2 regions of the Arthrobacter sp. THG-b23 genome follow, and region 2 is predicted to be linked to the other one. Evidence: predicted binding sites of a transcription regulator. Region 2 holds the regulator's gene; the other holds the start of a gene.
What was found. Region 2 encodes HrcA, which represses chaperone genes, less so after heat shock. Its sites were predicted from a motif close to TTNGCACTCGNNNNNNNCGAGTGCNAA; they were not measured.
Positions count from the first base shown of each region.

Region 1 (7,193 bases), on a different contig from region 2:
TGGACCAACAACTACGCCGGCCTGTCCCTGGTGCACGAACTGGTCACCGACATCGTCAACGGCGGGGTGGGCCGCAGCGAAGCCAAGGAACGGCTGCAGGAGATTACCTCGCGTCCCAAGCCCTTCGCCCGGTGGATGGCCATCGCGGCCGGCGGCGTGTTCTCCGGCTTCATTATTGCCTTCCTCGGCGGCAGCATCTTCGCCGCCCTCGTGGGCGGCGTCTCTACCGTGCTGATGGGTTTGGTGGGGCGGAAGCTGAGCAAATGGCGGATGCCGGACTTCTTCATCACCGGCATCGGCGCCTGCCTGGCCACCGTGATGGCGCTGCTGTTCTGGGCGCTGCACGTGCCGATGAGCCCGTCGCTGGTGATCGCCGGCGGCATCCTGTTCCTCCTGCCGACCGGCCGGTTGGTCTCCGCCACCCAAGACGCCATCAATGGCTTCCCGGTCACCGCGTCGGGGCGTTATCTCTCGGCCTTCTTTACCTTCGCCGCGATTGCCGCCGGCGTCGCCGTGGGGCTGGTGGGCGGCTCGATGCTCGGCGTCAGCCTGCCCGAAGTCTTTGTGGAGGGCCAAGGCCAGTACCCCTACGTGGTCCGGGCGCTGCTGCTCGTCGTGGCTACCATTGCTCTCTGCATGACCGAGCAGACCAAGCTGAACATGCTGCTGCCCACGGCCGCCGTCGGGCTGGTCGGGCTGTTGATCTACGACTTCGTGGTGTGGGCGGGGATCGGGGACCGGATCGGCCCGGCCGTCGGAGCCGTGGTGATCGGGTTCCTCGGGCGCATTGTGGGCCTGCGGATGGGCTCGCCGCAGCTGGTGGTGGCGGTCCCGGCGGTGCTGTTCCTGCTGCCTGGCCTGTCCGTGTTCCGGTCCATCTTCGAGCTGACCGTCAACACCGAGGCCCCGTTCAACGGCATCCTGGGGCTGTTCAGTGCGCTGACGGTGATTCTGGCGATCGCCGGCGGTACTGTGCTCGGCGACAACCTGGCCCGGCCGTTCACCAAGGGGCTGGGCTCGAACGAAAACCGGCGGGCCCGGCGCCGCTAAGGACGCCGGAACCGCCGGCTGCCGGAGAGGCCGGGCGATCGCCTGGCCGGATCAGGCCTGGTAGTTCTCCGGGAAGATCTGGCCCGCCTCCGTGCGCTTCTCCGCCTGGAAGGCATCTTCGGCCCGGCCGTAGGCCCAATAGCCCGATATGGAGACCTGGTCCCGGGACAAGGCATGGTCCTTGAACAGGACATCGCGCAGGGACTTCACCTCGCCGCGCTCGCCGTGGACGAACGCATCCACCCGGCCGGCGGGCCAGTCCAGGCCGGCTATGGCGTCGCGCAGCAGGGTTGCGGTCCCGGGCGTTTGGCCGCGCCGGAACAGCCAATGGATTGCCACGTTGGCCGGAGCGTCCAGTTCCTGCACGTCCGCCTCGGAATCCACTTCCAGGAAGGCGTGGCCGCGGGCGTCCGGGGCCAGGGCCTCCATGGCGGCAGCGACTGCCGGCAGCGCCGCATCATCGCCGGCCAAAAGGTACCAGTCGGCGTCGGGATCGGGCCGGTACGCGCCGCCGGGCCCGTTGAACATCATCCAGTCGCCGGGCTGGGCCCGGGCGGCCCAGGGTCCGGCGAGGCCTTCGTCGCCGTGGACCACAAAGTCGACGACGACTTCGCGCGTGTCGCGGTCCACCCGCCGCACGGTGTAGGTGCGGGTGACGGGCAGCTTGTCGGCCGGAAGCGTTTCCTTCAGCTCCGCGACGTTGACCGGGAGCTCCAGGTCCAACGACGGGTCCAAAAAGATGACCTTGATGTACTGGTCCGTGGCGTCCTTGGCCGCAAACCTTTCGGCGAAGGAATCGAACCCGTCACCGCCGGCGTACACCCGGACCATGTGCTTCGAAATCCACTCGGTGCGCGTCACCTGGAGGTTGGTCTGCACCCTCGGCGGCCGAGCGCTCCGGCCCGCACGGGCGGGGGCTGCTGCCGGTTGTGTCTGCATCCTGCATTACTCCTGACGAAGGGAAACTGCTACTTAGGACAACCTAATCCACCGGTACGGTAATCCCAATTTGCGGATGGGGAAGGTCACACGCGGCGCCCAGGAACACGGGCCGCCCAGGAACGCGCGGCGCCGCACCGCGAACCGCTTGGCCTCAGCGGTCGCGCACGGTTCCAGTTGTCCACGTTTGGCCGTAACTGTCCATGTCTTGGAAACCGTTGAGCCCTTGACCTGCGGCGACGCCGGACCCGCGCGCAAAACATGGACAAAACGTCCCGGCGCCGGCCAGTCGGAAGCCCACGTTGCCCAGCAGCGGCTAGCGCAGTTCCCAGTGCACGGGGTCTGCGCCCTGGGCGGCCAGCAGTTCGTTAACCCGGCTGAACGGCCGCGACCCGAAAAACCCGCGGGAGGCCGACAGGGGGCTGGGGTGCACGGTCTCGATCCGCGGCACCTGCTCCAAAACCGGAGCCAGTTGCTGGGCTTCGCGGCCCCAGAGCAGGGCCACCAGCGGTCCGCCGCGCTGGGCCAGCGCCCGGACCGCGAGTTCGGTGATTTGCTCCCACCCCTTGTTGCGGTGGGAGCCGGCCTTGCCGGCCTCCACAGTCAGCGCGCGGTTGAGCAACAACACGCCCTGGTCGCTCCAGGCGCTCAGGTCTCCGTGTTGCGGCGGCCGGATACCCAAATCCATCTGCAGTTCGCGGTAGATATTGGCCAAGCTGCGCGGCAGGGGCCGCACGTGCCGTTCGACGGCGAAGGCCAGTCCGATCGAGTGTCCTGGCGTGGGATAGGGGTCCTGGCCGACGATCAGCACCTTGACCTTGGACAGCGGCCGCTGGAACGCCCGCAACACGTTGGCCGGGGCAGGCAGCAAAGTCTTTCCGGCGGCGCGCTCGCCGTCCAGATAGGAGGCCAAATCCCAGAGCAGCGGTTCGGCCGGTGCGAGCACCTCGGCCCACTCGGGATGGATTACCGCGGAGAGTTCCCGGGGGGAGGCGAACGGATACGGTGCGCCAAAGTCCGCCGCGGGCGGCTGGGCAGGCAGCGGGAAGAGGGCACCGTCGTCGTAGTTCACCGTTCTATCTTTGCGGAAACCACCCGCCGGCAGGCAATCGGGCACCGCGGGCACTGCCGCCAGCGGGCAACCAGGCCACGGCGGGTACTGCCGGCAGTGCTAGTCAGTCACCGCGGGCACTGACGCCGACGGACCATCGGGCGCTGCCGCCAGCGGCAAGCAGGCCACGGCGGGCACTGCCGACAGCGGCCAGTGAGGCACTGCGGGCACTGCCGGCCAGCGGCCAGTCCGGACCCGGCCGGGCGGGGTGAATGACATGCCTGTGATTCGCACTTATCATGGGGACGGTATTGATTGCTGTCAGCAAGTACTAGGAAGCGCAGGTGTGTTGTGGCAGGTTCGGCCGAGGCCAGTGCCTTTTCCATCGAGGCAGAGGTTGACGACGCCAGCCCCCTGAGCGAACGCGACCAGCGGATGCTGGCCCTGGAGCGGCAGTGGTGGAAGTATGCCGGAGCCAAGGAACAGGCCATCCGCGAACTGTTCGACATGTCCGCCACGCACTACTACCAGATCCTGAATGCGCTGATCGACACCGAGGATGCGCTGGCGCACGATCCGATGCTGGTGAAGAGATTGCGTAGACTACGTACGTCCCGCCAGCGCGCGCGCACTGCTCGCAGGCTGGGCACCGACGCCTAGATCCGGGACGGCCTGGTAGGCCGGTTTCCGTTTCTCCACCACCAAGGATGCACTGTACGCGATGACCAAGTACCCCCGGGATGAGTTCGACCAGGTCCCTGAAACTTCAGACCGCCACGGTGTGCACCGCGCCCGCATGGCGACGCCGAAGTCCAACGGCCTGGGCCTGATCGTCCTGGCAGCGGTACTTGCACTGGCGGTGGGGGCCTTGTCGTTCTTCGTGCTCCCGCTGCTGGGGGGCGGGGGATCTCCGACTCCGGTCGCCGCGCAGACCAGCACCGCAACTGCCGCTGCTTCACCGTCGGCGACGGCACAGCAAACCAAAACCCCGGAACCAACGGAAACAGCCACCCCGACGGCCACCAAAGAGGCGACCAGCGAGCCCACGGATGAGCCCACCGAGGAAGCAACCGAGGAACCCACGGAAGAGGCCGCCGCCGTCAACAAGCAGGACCCGGTGATGATCCTCAACGGCACCGGTGTGACCGGACTGGCCGGAACCGTATCGCAGAGGGTGCAGGCGGACGGTTGGTCGATCGCGGTCGTGGACAACTGGGGCGGCGCACCGCTGGCCGGCTCGGTGATCTTCTACAACCCGGGCCAGGAAGCCAACGCGCGGGCCCTCGGTGAATTGCTGGGCATCAGTGCTTTGCAGGCAAACGGCAACGTCTCGCAGTACGTCACCGTGGCGCTCGGTCCCGGCTACCAATAAACGTCCCGGCTACCAATAAACGCAGGCGTTCGGACCCCGCTACCTATAAACGCAGGCGCTGGGCACGGGCCGCCAAGAGGCCTTGGCGCTGGACCCGCAGTACCCATGGGAAGCGTCCGCCCGTGCGGTATTCGGTTACGCCTCAATAACTTAAGTGTGCCACAGCTCACTTTTCTGCCCCTGCTTGGTTTAGGGTAAAACCACTCTGCCGCCGAACCGTAGGCGGCAGGCTGGAACTACTGAGTATGGAGAACGCTATGGCGCTGGGAACCGTCAAATGGTTCAACGCGGAAAAGGGCTACGGCTTTATCACCGTGGACGAAGAAAATTCCGATGTTTTTGTCCACTGGTCCGCTATTCAAATGGATGGTTACCGTTCCCTGGATGAGGGGCAGCGCGTAGAGTTCCAGATCGGCCAGGGCCAGAAGGGCCCGCAGGCAGAAGAGGTCCGGGTCGCGCCGTAGCAGACCCGCAACGACGACGACGGCGGAGGCTGGGGTGCCTCCGCCGCCGGTTCGTCGCGCCGATGGGGCCTACTCCTTCAGCGGGACTCCGCGGGCATCGCGCTTGAACGGTTCCGCCCCGACCAGGATCATGATGCCCTCGACGAAGCCCCAGACGGCGCCGAAGCCAAACGTCAGGAAGGTGACCACAATCTGCACCACGCCGATGGCGACGTGGCCCAGGTAGAACCGGTGCACGCCCAGGCCGCCCAGCAGGATGCCCAGCAGGCCGCCGATCAGCCGCGACTTCTGCTCGGGGTAGTAGTAGCCCTGGGGAGCCCCGTAATACTGCTGCTGGCCGTAGGGCTGCCCCGGCTGGCCCGGCTGCGAGTATTGCTGTCCCGGGGCGCCGTAGGGTTGCTGGCCGAAGGGCTGCTGCCCGGGAGCGGGCTGCTGCTGCCCCGGAACCCCGTAACCGGGCTGCCCGGAAGGCTGCGGGCCGGATGCGCCGTACGGCCGCTGACCGCCGAGCGGCCTCGTCGGGTTCGGGCCCGGTGCCAGGGGTTCGGTGGGGTTGCTGGTGTTCTTTTCGTCCGGTGATTCAGACATGGTTCTCCGACCTTTGCCCGGTGCGGGGCCGATAGTTTGCTTGCGCTGTCTTACCTGCCAATCTACGCGGGACGTGCCGGCCGTTTCCATGGGGGTCCACCCTGATTGTTGGACCGGGGGCGCTCAGGGGAATCGCGATCCGCGAAGCGGTCCGGCCGGCAGCCGCCAACAGCTTGCACTCGACACCTGCGAGTGCTAATTATTGAGTTAGCACTCTCGCGGGCTGACTGCTAAGAAAGCCCGTAGGGAGTGAAACCCGCCACCTCGGTGAGGTGAGCGGCGCGGCGTACAGAAACCGCCGTCGTCGTGAGCCGTCCGTCGCGGGCACCGCAGGTGGCCAGCAGCCGTGAAAAGCTGCGTCCAGTGTCTATTGTCCAGAAGGGACGTAAGCCGCTATGGCAAAGATCATTGCATTTGACGAAGAGGCCCGCCGCGGCCTCGAGCGCGGACTGAACATCCTCGCTGACGCCGTGAAGGTGACCCTCGGCCCGCGTGGCCGCAACGTCGTGCTCGAGAAGAAGTGGGGCGCCCCCACGATCACCAACGATGGTGTGTCCATCGCCAAGGAGATCGAGCTGGACGACCCGTACGAGAAGATCGGCGCCGAGCTGGTCAAGGAAGTCGCCAAGAAGACCGACGACGTCGCCGGTGACGGTACCACCACCGCGACCGTCCTGGCCCAGGCCCTGGTCAAGGAAGGCCTGCGCAACGTTGCTGCCGGCGCCGACCCGCTGAGCCTGAAGCGCGGCATCGAGAAGGCCGTTGACGCCGTCACCGCCGAGCTCATCGCTTCCGCCAAGGAAATCGAGACCAAGGAACAGATCGCCGCCACCGCGTCCATCTCCGCCGGAGATCCGCAGATCGGCGAGCTGATCGCCGAGGCCCTGGACAAGGTGGGCAAGGAAGGCGTCGTCACGGTCGAGGAGTCCAACACCTTCGGCCTGGAGCTGGAACTCACCGAAGGCATGCGCTTCGACAAGGGCTACCTGTCCGCGTACTTCGTCACCGACGCCGAGCGCCAGGAGACGGTCCTTGAGGATCCGTACATCCTGATCGTCAACTCCAAGATCTCCAACGTGAAGGACCTGGTTGGCATCCTGGAGAAGGTCATGCAGTCCGGCAAGCCGCTGCTGATCATCGCCGAGGACGTCGAGGCCGAGGCCCTGGCCACCCTGATCGTGAACAAGATGCGCGGCACCTTCAAGTCCGTTGCCGTTAAGGCTCCGGGCTTCGGCGACCGCCGCAAGGCCATGCTGGCCGACATCGCCATCCTGACCGGCGGCCAGGTCATCGCCGAAGAGGTCGGCCTCAAGCTGGAGAACGCCACCCTGGACCTGCTGGGTCAGGCCCGCAAGGTGGTTGTCACCAAGGACGAGACCACCATCGTCGAAGGTGCCGGCGAAGCCGACGCCATCGCTGGCCGCGTCAACCAGATCCGCGCCGAGATCGAGAACTCCGATTCGGACTACGACCGCGAGAAGCTGCAGGAGCGCCTGGCCAAGCTGGCCGGCGGCGTTGCAGTCATCAAGGCCGGTGCCGCAACCGAGGTCGAGCTCAAGGAACGCAAGCACCGCATCGAGGACGCTGTCCGCAACGCGAAGGCTGCCGTTGAGGAAGGCATCGTCGCCGGTGGCGGCGTGGCCCTGATCCAGGCCGGCGCCAAGGCGTTCGCCAACCTCAACCTCGAAGGCGACGAAGCAACCGGCGCCAACATCGTCAAGGTTGCCAT
Region 1 covers NZ_JBNHGM010000003.1:430,714-437,906, reverse strand. The annotation lists gene AC5RVD_RS08845 (threonine/serine exporter family protein) at 1-1,050, shown strand, start outside; gene AC5RVD_RS08840 (siderophore-interacting protein) at 1,102-1,989, opposite strand; gene AC5RVD_RS08835 (uracil-DNA glycosylase) at 2,306-3,061, opposite strand; gene AC5RVD_RS08830 (DUF3263 domain-containing protein) at 3,392-3,700, shown strand; gene AC5RVD_RS08825 (LytR C-terminal domain-containing protein) at 3,762-4,412, shown strand; gene AC5RVD_RS08820 (cold-shock protein) at 4,670-4,876, shown strand; gene AC5RVD_RS08815 (TM2 domain-containing protein) at 4,946-5,464, opposite strand; gene groL (chaperonin GroEL) at 5,860-7,193, shown strand, end outside.
Region 1: the regulator HrcA is predicted to act here: its motif matches at 5,672-5,698, upstream of groL (chaperonin GroEL).

Region 2 (7,193 bases):
CGCCGGACCATATCTCCGCGTACGCCCTGATCGTCGAGGAAGGCACCAAACTCGCCGCCCAGATCCGCCGCGGCGAAGTGCCCGGCATCGACGACGATGACCACGCCGCGAAGTATGAGATCGCCGACGCGCGCCTCGGCGCCGCAGGTTTCGAATGGTACGAGGTCAGCAATTGGGCCCGCACTCCCGGGGACCGCTGCCGGCACAACCTGGCCTACTGGCGCGGGGACGACTGGTGGGGAGCCGGTCCCGGCGCACATTCGCACATGGGTGGCGTCCGGTGGTGGAACGTGAAGCACCCCGCGGCGTACGCCCAGCGTTTGGCCACGGGGGTCTCTCCGGCAGCCGGCCGCGAGACGCTGGACACCGGCACCCGTCAGCTGGAACACGTAATGCTGCAGACCCGCATCATCGACGGGCTGCACACCCGGGATTTGGGGCCAAACGGGCGGAAGGCCGTGGCCGGACTGATCGCCGATGCCCTGGTCGACCCCGCCGCGGCCTTCGCCGGCACCATCCGGCTCACCCTCAAGGGCCGGCTGCTGGCCGACGCCGTGGTGCGGCGGTTGCTCGAGGACTGACCGCCCCGGCCTCCAGCGACCGGCCCACCCGGTGGAGGGCCGCCTCGTAGGCTGAGTCCCAGCTCCACCCCGCCGCGGGCGCGCCCGCCAGCTCCAGCGAGACGAGCCCGTGGACCTGGCCCCACACAACGCCGACCATGGACGCGACGTCGTCGTCCGATGCCCCGGGAAGGGCGGCGGCGACGGCGGCAAACAGCGGCGCGATCGCCGGTTCCGCGGCGCCGGGCGTTGGCCGGCACGGCACTTGGCTCGCCAATGAACCGCCGAACATGAGGCCGTACAGGACGGGATGCTCCAGGGCCCACGCCCGGTAGGCCCTGCCCAGCGCTTCCAGCCCACCGGGAGCGGCCCGCTGCTGGGCGGCCGCAAAGGAGGCAAAGCCGTCGTCGAGGACGGCGGTCAGCAATTCTGCCTTCCCGCCGAAGAGCGAGTACACCGCCATCGTCGACGTCCCGGTCGCCGCCGCGATCGCCCGGAGCGACACGGCGGCTGCGCCGTCGCGGGCTATCAGGGTGGCGGCGGTGTCGAGGAGCTTGCGGCGCACCGAATCATCGTGGACTATGGGTCTTGCCATGCCCCAAGTATTCCATAACAATGTTCTATAACAACGTTACGAGAGGAATCGGCTCATGTTCGAACACGTACACACAGGACGGTTCACGGCCGATCCGGGCAGCGAACGGGTCACCGTCTTCCTCATCGGGATGCGCGCCAACCGATGGTGGAAGGTCGGCAAGGTGGCACGCACCGCGTCGGCGATGCCTGCGATGCTGGCGCACCTGGCAGCGGCGCCGGACGCCGGCCTGCTCGGCTACCACCAGTGGCTCGGGCGCACCACGATCCTGGTCAGCTACTGGAAGAGCCCGGAACATTTGCAGCGGTTCGCGTCCGACCGCGCGGCGCCGCACCTGGAACCCTGGCGCCGTTTCATGCGGGAATCGGCCGGCAGCGGGGACGTCGGCGTGTGGCACGAAACCTACGAGACGGTGCCGGGAGGCCGCGAGAGTGTATACAGCGACATGCCGCGCTTCGGTTTGGCAGCCGCGACCGGCCACGTGCCGATCGCGGCGGGGATGAACACCGCGCGCCAGCGGTTGTCGCGGCAGGCAGGGTAGGAGGGCGGTGCCGCTACCCGAACAGGCGCAGGTTGTAGGCGTACCGGTACGGAACGCCGCGGTTGCACTTGACGCCGGCAATGACGGAATTGACCGTCAGGAAGACCCAGATGGCGGCCGCGATGACGGCGAAGAGTCCGCTGACCGCCGGAATGACGATCAGCAGGTTCGCAATGATGGCCACCACGGTGGGCGGCACGGTGAAGTTCAGGGCCTCTTTGGACTCCTGGGCGGTAAACGGTCCCCGGTCCTTGAAGATCAGGTAGATCGCCAGGGACGGGAAGCAGCCCAGAATGCCGCCGAAGTGCGCCATGGTGGCCCATTGCCGGTCCTCCGAAGGGGTCAGGGGCAAGGCGGACGCCGACGCGCTCTGGTACTGCTGGCGCGGAGCGGACTTGCGCTCCGGCTGCTGCTTACGAGCAGAGTTATCGGACACTGGACCTACCTTCGGAAAAATCTGCTGATGGCTCACTTCTGTTCCTAGCCTAGCCGTTCCACCCCGCTATCCGGTGCATTCCGCGGGCGCCGGCGCCGGCCCCAACCGGCTCAAACCGTCAGGAAATCGATGACTTCTTCCACCCGGCCCAGCAGGCTGGGCTCCAGATCGGCGTAGGTGTTGACGCTGCCCAGCAGCCTCTTCCAGCCGTCGGCGATGTCGATCTGCGTCCGGTGCGGCCAGCCGAGACCGGCGAGGATACCGGTCTTCCAATCGGTGCCGCGCGGCACCACCGGCCACTGGGCCCGTCCGATGACGGAGGGTTTGATGGCCTGCCACACATCGACATAGGGGTGGCCCACAATCAGTACGTTGCCCGAGGCGGCGGGCACGGCCATGGCGGCCTCGGCAATCCGCCACTCCTTGGAATTGGGGACCAGGTGGTCCACCAGGATGCCGAGCCTGCGCTGCGGCCCGGGGGAGAAGTCCGCCACTGCCGCCGCCAAATCGTCCACGCCGTGAAGGGGTTCCACCACGATCCCCTCCACCCGGAGGTCGTCTCCCCAGACCTTTTCGACGAGCTCCGCGTCATGCTTGCCTTCGACCCAGATCCGGCTGGCCCGCGCCACCCTGGCCCGCTGTCCCTCGACCTTGACCGAACCGGATGCCGTCCGTTGCCGGACGGGAGCCTTCGCGGCGGGCGCCGCCGGCACCACCTTCACCGGCTCGCCCTCGAACAGGAAGCCGAAGCCCAGCGGGAACGAGCGGACCTTGCCCCGCCGGTCTTCCAGCGAAACCAGATGCACACCCCCGGACTTCTCCACCCGAACCACGGCGCCGACCCAGCCGCTCTGTGCGTCCTCCAGCACCAGGCCCGGTTCGGCGCCGATTTCGCGCAGTGCCCGGACCTTGGGGGCGGTCAGATCCTGGGGGCCCCAGCCGTAGCTGCTCATAAGCTTTAAGTCCTCTGCTGGTTGTCGTCCTCACGGCACGGCCGCCCGACAATGCTAACAACGGCGGCGACGTATTAGACTTAGCACTTGGACGTGTTGAGTGCTAACAGTCTGTCCGCAGACGAGTTGGAGACAGGAGGAGTGCAGTGAGCGAGGTCCGGAGGCTGGAAGTGCTCCGCGCCATTGTCGAAGACTATGTGCACTCGCGCGAGCCGGTGGGCTCCAAGGCACTGGTCGACCGGCACAGCCTGGGCGTGTCGTCAGCCACCATCCGCAACGACATGGCGGCGCTGGAAGAAGACGGGTTGATCGTTGCCCCGCATACCAGTGCCGGCCGGATTCCCACGGACAAGGGCTACCGCCTGTTCGTGGACCGGATTTCGGACGTCAAGCCGCTCTCTGCCCCCGAGCGCCGCGCCATCCAGAAACTGCTGGACGGCGCCGACGACCTCGACGATGTCATGGAACGCACCGTGCGTTTGCTGTCCCAGCTGACCAACCAGGTGGCCGTGATCCAGTATCCGCAGCTGGGTGCCGCCAGGGTGCGGCACATCGAGTTCATCTTGCTGGGTCCGCGCAGGGTTTTAGTGGTGCTGATCGCAGACAACGGCAAGGTGGAACAGCATGTCGCCGCGCTGCCCGCGGACGTTACCGAGGATGCCCTGGCCACGCTGCGCGCCGCGTTCCTGTCCGCTCTGTCCGGAAAAGCGCTGGCGGCAGTGCCGGGCCTGCTGAAGACCTTCCCGGTGCCGGCGGAGGCCGCGCCCGCGGGCACGGCCGAGGCCCTGGCATCGCAGCTTGCACAGCTCGCCGCGGCCACGAACGAGGAGCGGATCCTGATGGCCGGCACGGCCAACCTGGCCCGTTCCACGGTCGACTTCCAGCTGAGCATCGGCCCCATCCTCGAGGCCCTCGAAGAACAGGTGGTGCTGCTGCAGTTGCTCTCCGAGCTGCACCAGGACGCCCGGGGCATGTCGGTGAGCATCGGCAGCGAAAACCCCTACGGTTCGCTGGCCGAAACCTCGGTGGTGGCCACCGGGTACGGCCCGGGCGCGACGGCCAAGGTCGGCATCCTCGGCCCCACCCGGATGGACTATCCCACCACCATGGCCGCAGTGCGCGCCGTCGCACGTTATTTGTCACGGATCCTCGCCGGCTAGCCACACGCCGCGCAGTGTCCCCACCGGCCGTCGTCGCCGGTGAACCGATCCCCAGGAAGTGAAGTACTACTAAGGTGAGTAACCACTACGACGCCCTCGGTGTCAGCCAGGATGCCTCGACCGAGGAAATCAAGAAGGCCTACCGCAAGCTGGCCCGCAAACTGCACCCGGACGTGAACCCCGGCCCGGAGGCGGCCGAACAGTTCAAGCAGGTCAGCCACGCCTACGAGGTGCTGTCGGACCCGCAGAAGCGGCGCATCTACGACACCACCGGCAACGAGAACGGCAACGACAACGGCTTTGGCGGCGGTTTCGGCGGCGGCTTCGCCTTCCAGGACATCTTCGAAAGCTTCTTCGGCGGCGCCGGAGCAGGCGGCGCGGGCCCGGCCTCCCGGACCCGCCGGGGCCAGGACGCCCTGATCAACGTGCGGATCGACCTCAAGGACGCGGTCTTCGGGGTCAACAAGAAGATCGAGGTGGACACCGCGGTCGTCTGCCCCACCTGCGACGGCAGCTGCTGTCGCCCCGGTACCAGCCCGCGCACATGCGACATCTGTGGCGGCTCCGGCCAGGTCCAGCGTGCGGTGCGGTCCATCCTCGGCCAGGTCATGACCACCGCCGCGTGCGGCAGCTGCCAGGGCTTCGGCACGATCATTCCCGACCCCTGCAACGAGTGCAACGGCGAGGGCCGCATCCGCAGCCGCCGTTCGCTGACCATCAAGCTCCCGGCGGGTGTCGGGACCGGGACGCGGATCCAGCTGGCAGGACAGGGCGAAGCCGGACCGGCGGGCGGACCGCAGGGTGACCTGTATGTGGAAATCCGGGTGAATCCGGACAAGAATTTCCTCCGCGAGGGCGACGACCTGCACGTCACTCTCTCGGTGCCGATGACCGCTGCCGCGCTGGGCACCGACCTCACCCTGGACACCTTCGACGGTGAACAGGAAATCAGCATCAAGCCCGGCACGCAGGCGGGCGAGACTCTCACCCTGCGCGGCCTGGGCGTGACCCACCTGCGCGGCTACGGTCGCGGCGACCTGCAGGTGCACGTGCATGTGGAGACCCCCAGCAAGCTGGATGCGGAGCAGGAGGACCTGCTGCGCCGGCTGGCCCGGGCCCGCGGCGAGGAATACACCGAGGGCAAGCTGGCGTCCTCCGGCACGGGCGTCTTCGCCCGCCTGCGGGACCGGCTCGGTAACCTTTAGGCGTGACCAGCCACCTGTTCTTCACCGCTCCCGGCGAGCTCGACGCCGTCGCCCCGGGCGACAGCTTCACCCTCGGCGGCGACGAGGCCCGGCATGCCGTCACGGTCAAGCGGATTGAACCCGGCGAAGCGGTCGATCTCGCCGACGGGCGGGGCCGCCGGCTGGTCGGCGAGGCTGTCGCCGGCACCTCCGGCCAGCTCACCGTCCGGGCGCTGCACGTCCTGCACGAGCCCAGGCCCGACCCGGAGTTGGTGCTGGTGCAGGCCCTTGCCAAGGGAAACCGCGACGAACTTGCCATCGAGGCAGCCACCGAACTGGGCGTCGATGCCGTGGTGCCGTGGCAGGCCGAACGCAGCATCGTGCGCTGGAAGGCGGACAAGGCGGCCAAGGGCGCGGCGAAATGGCAGCTGGCGGTCCGGGCGGCCGCCAAGCAGTCGCGGCGTGCGCGTGTTCCGGAAGTGGAGCCGCTGGTGGAACGGGCCGGACTCTGTGCCCTGATCCGGAACAGCCGGCTGTCGCTGCTGCTGCATGAGGACGCCGAGGGCAGCGTGGCCGACGCCCTGGACGGCGCCGGGTTGCGTGCGGGCCCATCCCCCGGGGAGCGCGGCGGAAACGACGACGGCGGTGCCTCACCCGAAGGGCGTACCGGCGGCGCTACGCGCGTGCTGATGATTGTGGGTCCGGAAGGCGGGATGAGCCGGGCCGAAGTGGACGCGATGCTCGACGCCGGGGCGGTGGCCGTTCGGCTGGGTCCGCACGTCCTGCGTTCCTCCACGGCCGGACCCGCCGCCTTGACCTTGCTCAGCGAGCTGCTGGGCCGGTGGCGCTGACCGGGCGGGCAGAACTGCCCTAGGTGATGGTGAAGACCTTGCTGTCCACATTCTGCCGTTCTTCGATCGGTCCGCCCTGGTCCTTTTGGAACACGTACAGCCGGTAGGTGCCCGGATCCAGCTTTTGGCTGAACCTGAACTCGCCGATCTGGCCGGCGTCTGCATCAACGCGGGCCGTGCCGTCCTTGACCAGCTCGCCTTCGGATGTGTCCGCGGAGTTGGCAATGCGGTAGATCTGCCAGCTCAGCTCCGATTCGAACGCGACACCGCGGCCGAACACCTCCACGCGTCCGGCGGAGGTGGCACCTTCGGTCGGATCGATGATCCACACCGGGGCCGCCAGGCTGCTGTTCCGGGCCATGGGCTGGCCCAGCGGCACATGGCCGAAGGCTTTATACCCGTGGTGCCCGTCCACGAGGATGACCACTTCCAGGGGATTGTCCGACGTGCTCAGCCCGGCGTTCGCCGCCGCGGCCGTGGCGGTGTAGACCAGTTGCTGCACGGCACGTTCGGCGATGCCGGCGTCCACGCGGCGGCTGAAGGCGTCCGAGGAGATGTCCAGCGTGATGACCGAACCGTTGGTGATGGAAGCGCCCACCTTGCTTGCCGGGCTGAGCGGATTGAAGTAGTCCGGATCAAGGGGCTGCAGCCGCGTCAGCGCGGCCACCGCCGTCGTAATGGGGTCACCCAGGTTTTCCGCCTGGCGGTACTCGCGGTACAGGAACACGTTCTCGGCGTTGGTGCCCAGCCAATAGATGGGGGAGAGCTCCGAGGAGCGCAGGGTCTCGACCGGCACGCTGGAGACCAGGGGGCTGCTGGCCGAAGCGGGATCGGTGGGATTGGGCATGGAGGTCTGTCCGCCGCCGCCACCGCCGGCGGCCTGCGGCGAGCATCCGAGCAGCACCAGCGACGA
Region 2 covers NZ_JBNHGM010000006.1:191,627-198,819, reverse strand. The annotation lists gene hemW (radical SAM family heme chaperone HemW) at 1-581, shown strand, start outside; gene AC5RVD_RS12650 (TetR/AcrR family transcriptional regulator) at 529-1,155, opposite strand; gene AC5RVD_RS12645 (DUF4188 domain-containing protein) at 1,211-1,696, shown strand; gene AC5RVD_RS12640 (DUF4870 domain-containing protein) at 1,710-2,132, opposite strand; gene AC5RVD_RS12635 (DUF3097 family protein) at 2,243-3,085, opposite strand; gene hrcA (heat-inducible transcriptional repressor HrcA) at 3,232-4,245, shown strand; gene dnaJ (molecular chaperone DnaJ) at 4,320-5,450, shown strand; gene AC5RVD_RS12620 (16S rRNA (uracil(1498)-N(3))-methyltransferase) at 5,453-6,280, shown strand; gene AC5RVD_RS12615 (GerMN domain-containing protein) at 6,300-7,193, opposite strand, start outside.